DNA from 2 places in the Heyndrickxia acidicola genome. Region 2 is predicted to be linked to the other one. Evidence: riboswitches for the same ligand, from Rfam matches in the RefSeq annotation. Region 2 holds a riboswitch; the other holds the start of a gene.
What was found. A riboswitch is a leader RNA that binds a small molecule or an ion and turns the genes downstream of it on or off. The one in region 2 is predicted to bind FMN.
Positions count from the first base shown of each region.

Region 1: another riboswitch for FMN. It lies ahead of ribE (riboflavin synthase); the one in region 2 lies ahead of A5N88_RS02390 (ECF transporter S component).

Region 1 covers NZ_KV440953.1:865,365-873,085, forward strand. The annotation lists gene A5N88_RS04055 (SRPBCC family protein) at 1-252, shown strand, start outside; gene A5N88_RS04060 (sigma-G-dependent sporulation-specific acid-soluble spore protein CsgA) at 376-624, shown strand; gene A5N88_RS04065 (YbxH family protein) at 642-842, shown strand; gene A5N88_RS04070 (MFS transporter) at 927-2,294, opposite strand; gene A5N88_RS04075 (isochorismatase family protein) at 2,294-2,860, opposite strand; gene A5N88_RS04080 (MarR family winged helix-turn-helix transcriptional regulator) at 3,051-3,503, opposite strand; gene A5N88_RS04085 (lipid II flippase Amj family protein) at 4,144-4,956, opposite strand; FMN riboswitch at 5,134-5,284, shown strand; gene ribE (riboflavin synthase) at 5,766-6,407, shown strand; partial or broken gene ribB (3,4-dihydroxy-2-butanone-4-phosphate synthase) at 6,422-7,030, shown strand; gene ribH (6,7-dimethyl-8-ribityllumazine synthase) at 7,242-7,712, shown strand.
Region 2 covers NZ_KV440953.1:514,418-522,138, forward strand. The annotation lists gene A5N88_RS02380 (RsiX family anti-sigma factor) at 1-516, shown strand, start outside; gene A5N88_RS24010 (peptidoglycan DD-metalloendopeptidase family protein) at 814-1,560, shown strand; FMN riboswitch at 1,722-1,854, shown strand; gene A5N88_RS02390 (ECF transporter S component) at 2,022-2,585, shown strand; gene A5N88_RS02400 (ferredoxin) at 3,127-3,375, opposite strand; gene A5N88_RS02405 (YpbB family protein) at 3,668-4,735, shown strand; gene A5N88_RS02410 (RecQ family ATP-dependent DNA helicase) at 4,713-6,146, shown strand; gene A5N88_RS02415 (CPBP family intramembrane glutamic endopeptidase) at 6,153-6,737, shown strand; gene A5N88_RS02420 (LysM peptidoglycan-binding domain-containing protein) at 6,758-7,519, shown strand.

The sequences.
Region 1 (7,721 bases), 350 kb from region 2:
ACGAGCCTTTCGGCACCTAACACAGTCCGGTTTTCATTAAAGGATAAAAGTGAAAAGCTGATGGGGACGGGTTTTTTTGAAGCATACGATGCAGAACCGAACAAGACAATTATGACAGGGTGCTTGGAAATGAATGCTAAAGGTGCAAAAGGCCCTATGATAAATGCATTTTTACATTCCAGGCTTCCTATAATCTCTAAAGAATTTACTGAAGCTGTAGCCAATAAAATTCTGGAGCTCACTCGAACATAAAATTTGTGCCGAATCTTTCATGTAGGGAGTTTTAAAGATAATTTTCTATTTTGCGCATGTTAAATTGAATTCTTAGCAACCTAACAGTATAAATGAAAATTTATGAGCAAGGATGGTGCAGCAATGGATTATACGTTAGGTTACTTAAGAGAGTCTCTTTCCAATCATCTTGAAGACCAATACGGTAAAAGCATCTACAAAAAAATGCTGGTCAATCATTATGAAAACGAAGAAGAATTTGTGAGAGATTTGGATGAATTAGAAATTACCTTTTTAAATAAAGTTCTTAAAAAGGAAATCCGTTATGCGATGGAAGAGCAGGATGAAAAACGAACAAAAGAGCTAAATGAAGTATATGAGCTTTTATTTTAGCCAGAGGAGGAAGTGAGATGGGAGCCATTGAAAGGGACGGAAAGGTTTTTGAACCTGAATTCAGTGCTATAAGTCAAAAAGGGGCTATTCATGTGTATACAGATGGTGTTTTTCTGGAAGAAATCCCATTTGAGTTTCGTGGCCCTTTTCCAGAACATAATTTGATCGAAGAATTAGTCAATCATTATTGCAATGGACATTCCTTTAAAACTGAATGATACTATAAAAATATTATGTAAACTATAATTTGGGGATTAACTTCTCGGGTTATTCAACTATTGAAAGACAACAAAAGTGAGCTTTTAAGAGCTCACTTTTGTTTGCTTTTTGAAGGGTCCTGCATTCATCATTACACTGATAATGCTAACGCCTATCAAGATAGAACCAAGTATTTGAAGATGTCCGGAGGTGATTTCCTTGCCGAATACCAATCCAAGTACTACAGAAGACAAAATTGAGCCCAGGTAACGGCAGGTTTGAAACAGACCTGATGTGGTTCCTGCGATTTCTGGCGGAGAAGCATCAAGCATAGCTGCCTGCAAGGCAACATTGCCAATCCCATAGCTTACGCCTAATAATGATAAAATTAAGCCCATTAATAAAATAGGAACGTGCACGAAGAATATGGTTAAGAAAACAGCTCCTAAAAGCATGAACACAGAACCCCAGACAATCGGCTGTTTCGGACCGTATTTATCTACCCATTTACCGGTAATGGGAGAGATGATAATACTTACACCTGACATAAATAACATAAGAAGCCCGCTCATTTTTACGCTCAGATGCATTTCGTCCTGAAAGTAGGTAGGAAGTCCAAAAAACAAGCAATAATTAAAAAGGTTTAAAACAATAAATTGCAGGTAAACCCTTGTCAAAATTGGTTCAGATTTAAAGAGACGAACATCTATAAACGGGATGGCTGCCTTTAGTTCTCTCCAAATAAAAAGCCCGATAAATACAATACCAAGTATTCCTGATAAATAATGTACAGATGTTTTAAATGATAGTAAAAACCAAAGCAACAAGACCATCCCCGTGCCAAAGAGAAGTATTCCTAATAAATCAAGCTGTTTTAGAAGCATTTTAAACTCTGTCCGTTTTTCATTCGAATCCTTCGGAAACATGAACCATCCAAGCAAAAAGCTTAAAAGGATGAAAGGAAAGTTAACAGTAAAGATTGATGTCCAGCCGCCCCAAACAATTAAAACTCCTCCGAGTGTCGGCCCTAAAGCCGTCATAGCTGAAGCAAAAATGGAGAGCACGGCAAGCGCTCCAGCTTGTTTTTCGTGTATATGTGTGCGGACAAGAGCAATTCCAGATGGGTAAATGGCGCTGCTTCCAATTGACTGAAACAGTCTCATTATCAATAAAACGAAAAAAGTAGGAGAAAGTGGGGCTCCCACTGCGGAAACAGCAACTAAAATTAAGCCGATGAGAAACATGCTTTTGCGGCCAAGCAAATCACCCAACTTTCCAGTAACAGGCTGTCCTATTGCACTTGCCAGGTAAAAGGAAGAAATGAGCCAGGATACCGTTGTAAAAGACAGATGAAAATCCCTTTGAATACTGTGGAGGGCAAGAGAAATCATGGATGAATTCAGCGGGTTAAGCATCGTTCCAGTTGCAACTGCTGTTAAGAATAGCCCCCGGTTTTTTCTCCAATCCTTCATTATTTCACCTGTTCAAGAAATTCTTCTGTTGTGCGTAATTTACCGATCCTCGGAAATATAAAGCGCAATGTCATTTCATGTTCTTGCTTGCTGAAGGTTGTCATTGCATCTGTAATAAAAATTTGGTTATACCCGTGCTGGAACGCTTCCCTGGCAGTGCTTTCAACACCGATATTTGTTGCAATACCGCAAAGCACAATGGTATCAATTCCGCGTCTTCTAAGCTGAATGTCCAAATCCGTACCAAAGAAAGCCCCCCATTGCCGTTTTGTTACAACATAATCATTTTCCTGAACCTTTAAACGGGGATCCAATACTGCCCAATCCTTTGGTCGTTCTGCTGAGCTGCTTCCTGCCTGATCATCCAGGCTTGGCTTCAAGGCATCTTTTCCATCAAGAAAATCTACCTTAACAAAGCTGATAAAGGCGTTGTTTTCTCTAAATAGAGTAACAAGTTTTTCTGCTTTTTCCACAACTTCATTTCCGCCAGGCATGGCCACAATTCCTTTTTGCAAATCAATTAATACAAGAGCTGTTTTGTTAAAATTAATATTTAAATCTGTCATATTAATTCCTCCTCAAATATTTGATAAATCTTTTTATTTCTGCAATTTCTGCTAAAAATAATGCATTAAAATGACCAGAAAACAATCTCATAATCAGCTTTTAAAAAATCGCTGGAACTGAAAACGAAAAATTTTCTACGCTGCTCAAAATAGCAAACTAAGATAGGGGAATCCTAGATAAATTAACTTTTTATTGAAGTTTTCTGCGTTTTTCAATAGCTCTGTTTAAGCGGGTTAATAGATCCGCAAAAATTCCCTTCTCATCATTTGTCCAGCCTTCAAGTATATTTTCATAGCTTTCTATTCGATATTTTTTAGAAGCGTTTAAAGCAGTTTGGCCTTTTTCGGAAATGTAAATTAAACTTACCCTGGCATCCAGTTCATCTTCTTTTCTTTGGATAAGGCCGTTCACTTCAAGGGCATGTACTTGTCTGGAAATGGTGGACATATTAAGCTGAAACCGATCAGCCATAACTCGGATCGATAGCGGGCCTTCATTTGCAAGTAACGTTAAAAGAAGATAACCAGAACGGTCAAGACTGTTTTTATTTCCATCAAGTGTTTTTTTAAAGTCAGCTCTTCTCAGAAGCATCACAATTTCAAGCTCTATTGTCTCAATGCTATCTTTTTCATTCTTGGCCATTTTATCCATCCTTTTCTGCGATCCTTCATACATCATAAATCTTGCTGTTTTTTTATCTTCTGGACACTGTTAAAACTCTAAGTAGATTTTTCACGCATATTGATTGAGCAGAACTTATCGGGCAGGACAAACAAACAGGGCTGCGTATATTTGAGTAATACCCAATGTCTTTTGAATTCAACGTTGATTGCAGTAAATGAACAAGCAAAACTAACAGAGCCATCTTATAAAAAGACGTGTTGCTTATTTTCAATGCTTTTGCGATTAAAGAATCCTCTGTAAAGAAATAACATTTATGCTTCCTGCTTCGTTCATCGAGCCTTAACAGATTTGAAACATAGAAAAGCAAAATCATTATACAAATATTTAATTGCATAATGCAAGTATTAAGCAGAAGTCTTAGCTGAAGCCATTTTACAGCATAAGAAATGCGAAGCGCCTGTCACATCTGGGAACGAATTTCGTAGTCTCCGACATGGATAAAAGAAACTAGATGTTGACTAATCGCAGGGAGGAGACGCAGAAGCCGATAGGCGCTAAACACAGACAATGATTAACTAGCTAAATAAATATTTAATAAAAAGTTTATACTTATCCTTTAAAAAAAGCAGCCAAAGCTGCCATTAATGAAAAAAAGATATTAGATATAACTAGAAAACCAGACAATATAGTAGGCTGCAGGTACAAACAAGAGCTGGGCCAATAGCGTGCCGAGAAATTTTGAGCTTACCATAGCAACAGAATAATTCTTCAAGTAAACATAGCTTATTTGTTTTTTTGCTACAGAATCTGCTAAAACCGAGGCTTTCGGATCTACAAACAAAGACAAAAGTATCGTAGCTACTCCATTTATAATTCCGGATGACATAATGGCTGCAGCTTCGTTCTCCGGAGAAAGAACGGAGGCATACAAGGAAGACAACACGCCAACTGTATAGATTGCTGTGATCAAAACATTAAAAATAAACAGCCTTCTTGGAAAGAGTTTCAATTTCAAGCCCTTCAGATAATGGAAGCGAGGAAATCGGAAATAGAAAACAGCTCTTTTTAAGCCTTTTACGTTTCCCCACTTTTTCGTTAGGTTCAGAACGGAGCCTTTTTCAGCGGATAATTGAATGATGGCCCGGGAAAACAAAGCAATAAAGGTTGGAAGAAGCAGTATCCCAATTAATGTTCCGATGGAAGAGGTTCCAATTAAAATACGGTATTGATCTGCTAAAAAGTGGAGCTTGTCATGATGTGGAGCTTCCTGAATGAGCTTCCCCGTCATTGGCTGCTGAAACATTGTGGAGAATCTGGAAACAAGAACGATGGTATTGAAGAGGGATAATGCGGAAGCAATTAAGCCTACTCTCACACCTGAAAGCCTCGTGGCATAAGCAAGAGTTTCAATAGTGCTGATCAGCAAAAGAAAAAGAGATATAACTATAAGTTTATCTGTTATAAAATGCATCATTTTTCACCCGATTTGTTTAAAAGTACAGGCATCCTGTTCACCTGCTTGTGACTATTATTATTCAGCCATCACTGCTAGTCAATCTTTTACCTGTATTTTTCATAAATGAATGACATTAGAAAACAGAATGATTGCATAAAACACTTTTATAGGGTAACATAGTGAATAAATTGAATATTCCTTCGGGGGCGGGTGAAATTCCCTACCGGCGGTGATGAAGCAGAGGCTTCTTAGTCCGTGACCCGTTTAGCAATAGATGTGCTAAACGGTGGATCTGGTGCAAATCCAGAGCCGACAGTGAAAGTCTGGATGGGAGAAGGAAGAGTATTTTTTTGAAAGAATGGGTTGATTTAAAGGGATTACTATGCCTTTTTTGACCTTTTATTTGCATTGCCATTTTTTGCCCCTGAGTGCTTTTACATTCAGGGGCTTTTTGTATTCTTGCCAGAATCATTTATTAGAATTGTGATATATTATTTAAATGTCTAGCAGAGGGTAAGGCTAATTAGTGAAATTTGCTGGTATTCATACTCATTTATGACTTTAATTTTAAAGCTCTGTTATCGTTCAATGTTGATACCAACCAGATGGGGATTGCTGCGGATATGCGGGACTCCAGAAAAGCGGGGTTAAGGGACCTGCAGCCTTAAAAGCGACGAAAAGGCTCCCGTAATTGTTCGAAATACGAACCCCTGGAGAGGATATTAACAGGCAGGATTATCAGAACTAAAATTAAAAAATAAATCCCCCCGATCAATTCCTTTTTTCCATCCAGGTCTAACTATACAGCTGCAGGAGGTGCAAAATTGTTTACTGGAATCGTTGAAGAGATAGGATCTATACAAAGTATTCAGACGTCGGGTGCTTCTCAACTCCTAACCATTCAGGCAAAAAAAATATTGGAGGATATTAAACTCGGTGACAGTATTGCAGTAAATGGTATTTGTTTAACTGTTACAAGCTTTACTTCCAAATCTTTTACGGTGGATGTGATGCCTGAAACCTTTCGTTCTACAGGACTGAGACGGTTAGCTCCTTCGTCCCGGGTGAATTTGGAAAGGGCGATGGCAGCAGGAGGCAGATATGGCGGTCATTATGTAACGGGCCATGTTGATGATGTAGGAATTATTAAAAGTAAAAAAGCTGTAGAAAATGCCATATATTATGAAATCGAGACTTCCAGGAAAGTTCTTTCATATGTATTGCTAAAAGGCTCAGTAGCGGTTGATGGAACAAGCCTGACTGTATTCGGAGTTACTCCCAGCCGTTTTACTATTTCGTTGATTCCTCATACAGCTTCCCAAACGATTTTAGGTGAAAAAGGGACTGGTGACATTGTGTCCATTGAATGTGACATGATTGGAAAGTACGTTGAACATTTTGTAAAGCAGCAAAAGAATGAAGGCGGCATTTCCAAAGGTTTATTGGAAAATGCGGGATTTTTATAAGGGAGGACGTACACATGTTTCAAGAAATAGAGGAAGCTTTACTTGAGCTGCAGCAAGGTAGAATCATTATTGTTTGCGATGATGAAGACCGGGAGAATGAAGGTGATTTTATCTTATTAGCAGAGAAGGCCGAGCCTGAAAGTATTAATTTTATGATTACATACGGCAGGGGATTAGTCTGTGTTCCTCTTGAGGCTGAACTGGCAAAGAAATTAGGATTGACTCCAATGGTTGCAAAGAATACAGATCAATTAGGTACTGCATTCACTGTCAGTGTTGATCATCAAAGCACTACTACGGGAATTTCCGCATATGAACGGTCAGAAACCATCAAAAAACTGGCTGACCCCCAATCAAAGGAGGAAGATTTTAAAAGACCGGGACATATTTTTCCATTGATTGCCCGGGAAGGCGGTGTACTGGAGCGACCAGGACATACGGAAGCTGCTGTAGATCTTGCAAAATTATGCGGCGTTCAGCCAGCTGGAGTGATATGTGAAATTCTTAAAGAAGACGGTACCATGGCACGGCTTCCAGAACTTGAGGAGCTGGCAAAAAAGTTCTCATTAAAAATGGTAACAATAAAAGATTTGCAAATGTACCGAAAACAAAGACAGAGCTTGCAAACTGCCAATAAGTAAAGTTCTATTTTTTGATAAAATTCGGTTTTTTCTATTAGGCTGTTCCTCTTTTGAAAAGAAGAAACAGGTGACTAGATAGGTTGAACTTATGTTTTTACTCTGATGATTGGAGTGGAAAGCGAGTACCTAGAGCGGAAATCAATAGCCAATTTATATAAAAAGAAAACAATAAATTTCGTGGGAGTGAAGGGCAATGACAAAAACATTTGAAGGTAATTTAGTTGGAACTGGTTTGAAAATTGGAATGGTTGTTGGAAGGTTTAATGAATTTATAACAGGAAAACTTTTAAGCGGAGCAGAAGATGCATTGATAAGACATGGCGTGAACGAAAATGATATAGATGTTGCATGGGTGCCTGGAGCATTTGAAATTCCTTTAATTGCTCAAAAGATGGCTGATAGCGGCAAATATGATGCTGTTATTACATTGGGTACTGTCATAAGAGGGGCAACACCGCATTTTGATTATGTATGTAATGAAGCAGCAAAAGGAGTTGCTTCCATAGGACTGAAAACGGGTGTTCCCGCCATTTTCGGCGTTTTGACAACAGATTCGATCGAACAGGCAATTGAACGTGCAGGGACGAAGGCAGGAAATAAAGGGTATGAAGCAGCTGTATCAGCTATTGAAATGGCTAACCTATGCAGAGAAATTTCCCGATAAACCAAAAGT
Region 2 (7,721 bases):
CTGGATAAATTGGTCAATGACAGCTTCAGATACTTGCCTGTTAAAGAGGCTGAATTCAAGAATGAAAAAGGGGAGCCATTAAGCATTGGAGAGATTGGTGAAGTGAACAATGTTCAAATTAATAAAGTACCTAAAAGCGGATATTATTCGTATACCATAGGAAATAAAAGCTATCTCGTACCTTCTGACCAAACCTTTAAGCAACTGTCGGATGCTTTAGCTGCCATGAAAAAGTCTCCAAACGATTTATATCATTCCGTTTTCACCGGCGGCATAGGAGTGACGGAGTTGAACCAAGATGGGAAAAATGTGACCGTTAGATTTGATAGAAAGGTAGATTTAACAAAGGAATCACCAAAGAATGCTATGAATATGATTGAAGCGATTCTGCTTACCGGGAAAGACTTCGGTTATTCCACTGTAACCTTTCAAAATATTGAACCTGCCAGCTGGAATGGTTTTCATTTTTCAAAAGCAATTGAAGTGCCAGTAGCACCGAACCGCCTTGAGCAATAGCAAACAAGATAAAACTCGAAAGAAGCAATCAGGATGAGACCTGATTGCTTTTTTAAAGGCTGTGTTAAATTTCAATGTTGATACAACTGCTCGTTTTTTAGCTCATTTTACAGTAAAGAAAGAAATGAGCTAAAAAAGATCAACTATCAATCGGCCCCTTAATAAAAGGATCAAAGTATAATATTTCGCTTTTGGTCTACAATAGAAGATGCTCTTGTTAACTTCAATGTGGAAGTATGGCCAATTTATGTATGGCAGAGGATTCATTCAAACAAGGGCCAAATTAAGGAGGCTAATATGGGTTCAGCAGGGAAAAGATTTTTATACATCATGATACTATTGGCAGTAGGAAGCGGTTTGGCACCAAACAATAAGATTCAGGCATCCGATAGAAGCGTTATGAACCAAACATCAGACTGGTTTTTTCCTGCAGAAGGAACTATTTCGGATGTTTTTGATTCAAGAGGAGGGCTTCACAAAGGGATAGATATAGCAGGAAGTTACCATACACCTATCTTTGCTGTGGGTAATGGAATAGTGACAAAATCTTATCGTTCTTCCAGTTATGGAAACGTTGTTTTTATTCATCATTTAAATGGATTTGAAACCGTATATGCTCATCTTGACGAAAGACTGGTTACAAAGGGTGAAAAAGTCATAAAGGGTGAAGAGATTGGGTTGATGGGAAGTACAGGGAATTCCACTGGGAATCACCTTCATTTTGAAGTACATAATGGCAAATGGACAATCAGCAAGGTAAACGCAATAGATCCTTTTGACGTATTTGGAAAAGGAAAAATAGGACAGTCTGTCGTGGCGTTGGAGCACCACCCATATCCAGCGATTGAAGTATCGGGTGGAGTAACTTCTCATTTGATTGACAACCGCAAAAACATAAGTATATACATCGTGGCAAAAAATGAAACCTTATGGGAAATAGCGAAAAAACACAATACAACAGTTAAGAAACTTATTACAATAAATCATCTTAAGGATAAAGGAAGCCAAATCTTTCCTAACCAAAAAATTGCTATTCCAAAATAAAAGCGAACTAAGTATTGAATATTCTTTATGAGCATTTTGAAGGAAATCAGAAGGAATATTCACTTTCAAGAGGAATTACAACCAATACACTTCAATAACGAAAACAAAATTCTTTCCAAAAAGATTTCTTTATAATATAATAAAAAATGTAAAATAATACGGTTCATCTTCGGGGCTGGGTGAAATTCCCGACCGGCGGTAATGAAGCTAAAGCTTATAAGCCCGCGAGCCTTTTAGGCAGGATCTGGTGTGATTCCAGAGCCGACAGTAAAGTCTGGATGGGAGAAGATGAAGGTTAGCCGATGTTTTTGAATTTTTTTAAAAAAATTTAAAACATTTATTTGTGCATGCCTTTACTCCCCTAAAGATACTATTCTTTGGGGTTTTATATTTTTAGGGGATGTCCAAATAATGGCGAGCTTTTCTTCTGCTTGAGGTGAATCTCATAAGGAGAGAGGAAAATGAGGAAAGTAAATCTTAGATCGACCGTGGGAATAGCGGCGTTAAGCAGTCTGGCATGTCTGCTGATGCTGATTAAATTCCCCATACCGCCATTCCCTTCCTATTTGACAGTTGATTTTAGCGATATTCCCGCTTTAATAGCTGCTTTGGTGTTTGGACCGATTGGCGCAGTACTTGTTGAATTGATAAAAAATATCATAAATTATCTGATGGTAAGCAGTGATGTAGGCATACCGATTGGAAATGCTGCAAATTTTGTGTCAGGACTTCTTTTTGTATTGCCGACTTACTATATCTATAGGCATTTAAAAACCAAAAAAGGAATGACAATCGGATTAATAGCAGGAACTGTTTCACTGGCAGTGTTAATGAGTGTACTAAACTATTTTGTAATCCTGCCAGCCTATTTTGTTCTTGCGAATTTGCATATTCCGAACGTTAAAAGCTACATTATTGCTGGTATTTTACCGTTTAATATCATAAAAGGATTTATTGTTACACTTGTTTTCATGCTTATTTTTACACGTTTGCAGGGATGGATTGAAAAGCGATCCGTTATCTAATAAAAAAAATCAGGTGTTGAACCACCTGGTTTTTTTGTTTTTTTTAGGCTTTGTTAAAGGGACACTGTTGTTTTTTTGCTTATTCCTGTGAAACGGCTGTTTCACACGCCTTTCAGCAAAGCTGAAAATCGAGCAGTTATCAACATTGAAATTTAACACAGTCTTTTTTAAATATAAGTATAAAATTCTTAAATCAATGCAGTCTCTGTCAACCTCCAGCACCTGGCGCCGGGGAGGTTGCGTTTTTTTGCTATAAGTCAAAATCAACTGTTTACTAACTCGCTTTTGTTTCCTTTATCATAGTCGTAAACCACGAAATCCGTACGCTGATAAACAGGAACTCTCCGCTTTTCTAAAATGTCCAGCTCGGGGTTAAAAGACATGCCGATGAGCAGGCGCTCTCCGCTTTTCTATGATGTCCAGCTCCATGCGCCATCGGCTCGAGGTCAAAAGACTGGCCGGCCAAAAGGTAAAAAAACAATCTTTCAGCCGGCCAGTCTTTTGCAGATCGCCGATAAACGGGCGCTCTGCTTTTATAGTACTATTCAAATTTTAATGGGTCACCATCAAAGGTTTCATCTGCCATTTTGATAGATTCAGTCGGGCAGCCTTCAAACGCATCAAGAAGGTCTTCCTCGAGTATTTCCGGAACTTCCGCTATCCCTTTGTTATCGTCTAAAATAACATAGGCAAGACCTTCATCATCGTAATCATAAATATCTGGAGCTGCGGCACCGCAAGCACCGCAAGCGATACAAGTATCTTTATCAACGATTGTAAATTTAGCCATCCTATAACCTCCTGGTAGTTCTGCTTAACGTACAAAGCATTAAGCGAGTGTTTATCTATATCATTCTACACCCTTTGCTTTTATGACAAGGATGATGTCAGGAAAATGAGAATTCCCCTCATTATTCTAAAGCTGATTTCCAAAGAATTCAATAGATAATCCTTAGGAAATGCAAATCAAACGTTGGTTTCTTCACTCCATGTTCATATTTGTTGGAAAATATATATGACAAAAATTGAGATTTTTATGATAAAATAAGACATAAAAAGACATGAAATAAGGGGTTCTGCCTATGACTTTTTTGGATGCTGTCATTCTTTGGTCCTTAAATAAAGTCAAAAACGAAAGGACCATTTATTCAATTTACCACTTATTAAAAGGGAAAAAATCCTCCCAAACCATCCAGGATGCTCATATCTTTCAATTGGGGCACCTTTTTCAAACCTATCCTTTTCTTTCAAGAGAAGCCTATGCCGCAATAATTAAAAACTTGCGTAAACAAATGTTACTTGAAGAAAATGATTCGCATGCCTTGCTAACTCAAAAAGGACTTGATCAAATAAAGGTTTTTTTTCTTCACCATCCTTTCCCAAAGCAGATAAATGGCTTGAAATATCAGGATACGGCTAATTTACTTTGGAAAAGATTAAGTTTAACCATACAGGTTATGTCTAATCTGGTTAATAACGAAAACCATTATTATCCTATTCAAAGAGACGAAGCATTACTTCGTTGGATGAAGGGCTTTTTGCAGAACAAGGCTCTTCCAAAAGAAGAGCTTTCTGGACAATTGTATAAGGAACTAACGAATTTTTTATCTGAGAATCCCCCTGAGGATCCGGAAATTTTAGTAATTCGTTTGACAGGCTATCAACATATTGGCAAAACGATGAAACAGGCTTCAGAATATTTGAATATGGAGGAATCCGAGTATTGGTATCGTTTTTTGCATCTGCTCCATTCGCTTATTCAAAAAGTAACAGAAACACCTGATCAGTATCTGATTCTTCATAAGGTGATAGCAGATTCATATCAGGAAATCGCTTGGACACGTTCCACACAAAAAACATATGACTTATTAAAAAAACAATACACAGTCAGTGAAATTGCGGAAATGAGAAACCTTAAAACCAGTACAATTGAAGACCATATCATAGAAATTGCATTAAATGAACCGGAATTTCAAATTGATATGTATTTGGATAAAAAAATGGAACAAAATATTTTTCTTGCCTCGCAGACTCTGGGCCTTAAAAGATTAAAGCCGATTAAAGAAGCCGTTAAAAATGCTTCCTATTTTCAGATCAGGCTGGCTTTGGCAAAAAGGGGACAGATACATGAACATGCAACAAGCACTTAAACAGCATTTTGGATACGAAAGCTTCCGTGAAGGACAGAAAGAAGTTGTTACTTCCGTTTTAAATGGACATCATACTCTTGCGTTACTTCCTACAGGTACAGGGAAGTCATTGTGCTACCAGCTTCCAGGATATATGTTAAAGGGTTCTGTTCTAATTGTATCGCCGCTGCTCTCATTGATGCAGGATCAGGTGGAGCAGCTAAGAGTACAGGGGGAGAAAAAAGCGGTGGCTTTAAATTCATTTTTATCGCCTGCTGAAAGGAAAAATGTGTTAGATTCTTTAGAGAATTACCGTTTTATTTATATATCTCCTGAGATGCTCTCAAATCCCTATGTAATTGAAAAATGCAGCAGGCTAATGATTTCTTTGTTTGTTATTGATGAAGCACATTGTATCTCTCAATGGGGATACGACTTTCGTACGGATTATTTAAAACTTGGGCAAATCAGAAAGCAGCTTAATAATCCTGTCACTCTTGCTTTAACAGCAACGGCAACTGAACAAGTGCGAGAGGATATTATCAGGCTTTTAGAGCTGGATCCTGTTGATGAATGGGTATTTTCAGTGGACAGACCCAATATTGCTATCCAAGTGGAGGAGCTTGACCATTTTGAAGCGAAGACAGAGAAATTAATGAATCTTGTTAACAGTTTAAAAAAACCGAGAATTGTTTATTTTACAAGTAAAAAAATGGCCGAAGAAATGGCACTGCTCCTTAAACAGCAAGGAATTAAGGCGGATGCCTATCATGGAGGAATGGAGCAGGAGCAAAGACTTTTAATTCAACAGCAATTTCTATATGGGCAGTTAGATGTTATTTGCGCCACAAGCGCTTTTGGAATGGGAATCAATAAAGGGGATATTCGTTTTGTCATTCATTTTCATTTGCCTCAGCAGATGGAATCCTACCTCCAGGAAATTGGACGCGCAGGAAGGGATGGGAAACCGAGTGTTGCGATTCTGTTATATAGCCCCGGAGACGATTCCTTGCCTTTATCCATGATTGAAAATGAACTTCCTGAAGAATATCAAATTGAAGCGTATTATCTCAATCCTGAGAGAAGTCTTGAAATAGGCCTGACAGATGTTCAGGAACGTTTTTTACGTTTTTATCAAATACTTTCTTCTCATACTGCTGAAACAGTGAGGCAGGTAAAAAAGATAAGGTCTGAGAGAATAGCGTATAAGATAGGAAAGTTCAAAGAAGTGAAGGCATGGTTAAATTCCAACAGCTGCCGGCGTAAGGGGATATTAAGCTATTTCAATGAGAAAGCTCCTTTACGTATATTGAACTGCTGCGATCAATGCGGTGTAAATTTGGATCACTACAGTGCCAATGAAGGGGAAGATAGTGAAATTCCGATTGAGTCTTGGGAAATGACGCTTAGAAGGCTATTGTTAAGAAAGTGAGCAGAGATGAAAAAAAAGAAAAGCCAATCTGAAATAATACAGCAGTTAACAGATAGAGAACTGAATTTTCACTTAATTTATACTCAATTTGCACTATTAACGATTTCGGTAATTTCAGGTATATTTTTATTTAAAGATTTATCGACATTTTTTGAACTTATTCGGTTTGATTCTTCTATTTACAGTATGGGCATTTCCAGCGGTGCTGCAGTAGTGCTGCTTGACATGTTATTAATGAAATGGGTTCCAGGGCATTACTATCACGATGGAGGGATTAATGAGAGAATCTTTAAAAGGAGAAGCTTTAGTGGTATCTTTTTTCTGACATTGCTCATTGCCTTTTCTGAGGAAATATTATTCCGAGGCATCATCCAGACACATTTTGGCTGGATTGCAGCAAGCTTAATCTTTGCAATCGTCCATATCCGCTATTGGGGGCACTGGTTTTTAATTGTCAATATTTTGATCTTAAGCTTTTGGATAGGCGGTATCTATGAATATTCTCATCATAATCTTTTGACGGTTATAGTCATGCATTTTGTCATTGATTTTTTTTCTGGACTATTAATTAAATACAAAAGAGACAGATAGATGATAGGGAGGGATAGTGAATGGAGTATGATCCTTATCAAGAGCGAATGGAGAAGATGCGGCAAAAAGCCGATAACAATGTCAAATTCGTAAAACTGGAAGACCAGACTTTGCCGACTCGCAGGGAATACCATCAAATGAAAAAACAAAAACTGATTAAACAGGATTCCCTACAAGAGGACGGTCCTAAAGAGGAAAATGAGCAAAAACAAGAGCAAAAACCATCACTTGGCTTTCCTCTTTTAAGAGGTTTATTAGTATTTTTTATATTGCTGCCCATTACGGTTTTCTTTGCTTATACATACTTTTCCTCACACCCAAAGCTGGTAAATGCGCAGAAGGACAACGGGGTAGGGGTGGAAATTTCCTATGATAACCATATTGGCGGCGGTAATACTTCTTCAACAGCAACAGCCAGTTCCACAGCAGCAGATTCTCAAAAAAAGAAAAATCAAGTATTAGTAAAAAAGTCCGATGAAAGCTCAAAACCGTCAGAAAAGTCCACACAGCCTGTGAAAAAGCCTGAGGAAAAACTGCAGCCTGTTAAGATAGCAAAACCCATAAATAGAAGCCCTAATAAGGCTTCAGCTCCTTCTAAGGGAAGTAAGGATTCGAAGGCTCTGGTTTTATATCACCAAGTAAAACCGAAAGAAACTTTATTTAGTATTGCCATGAAGTATTATCACTCCCAGGCAGGTATTGCAACAATAGAAAAATGGAACAAAATAGGACCGAACGGGATACAGTCTGGACAGACACTTAAAATTGTTATTGGTTCATAATACGTAACGCTAAGAGAGATTACCAGGTGAAACTGTGAATCTCTTTTTTTGTTTAGTTTTTGGCTACCCTAAAAATAACTTTGTTACGAGTTCGAAACGTCAGGCCAAATTGACCACTGGTATAATCATTGCCTTATCGTTATGAAAAAAGAACACATTTTAATGCTCCATAATGCGAATTTGATTAGTATAGTGGTCTTTG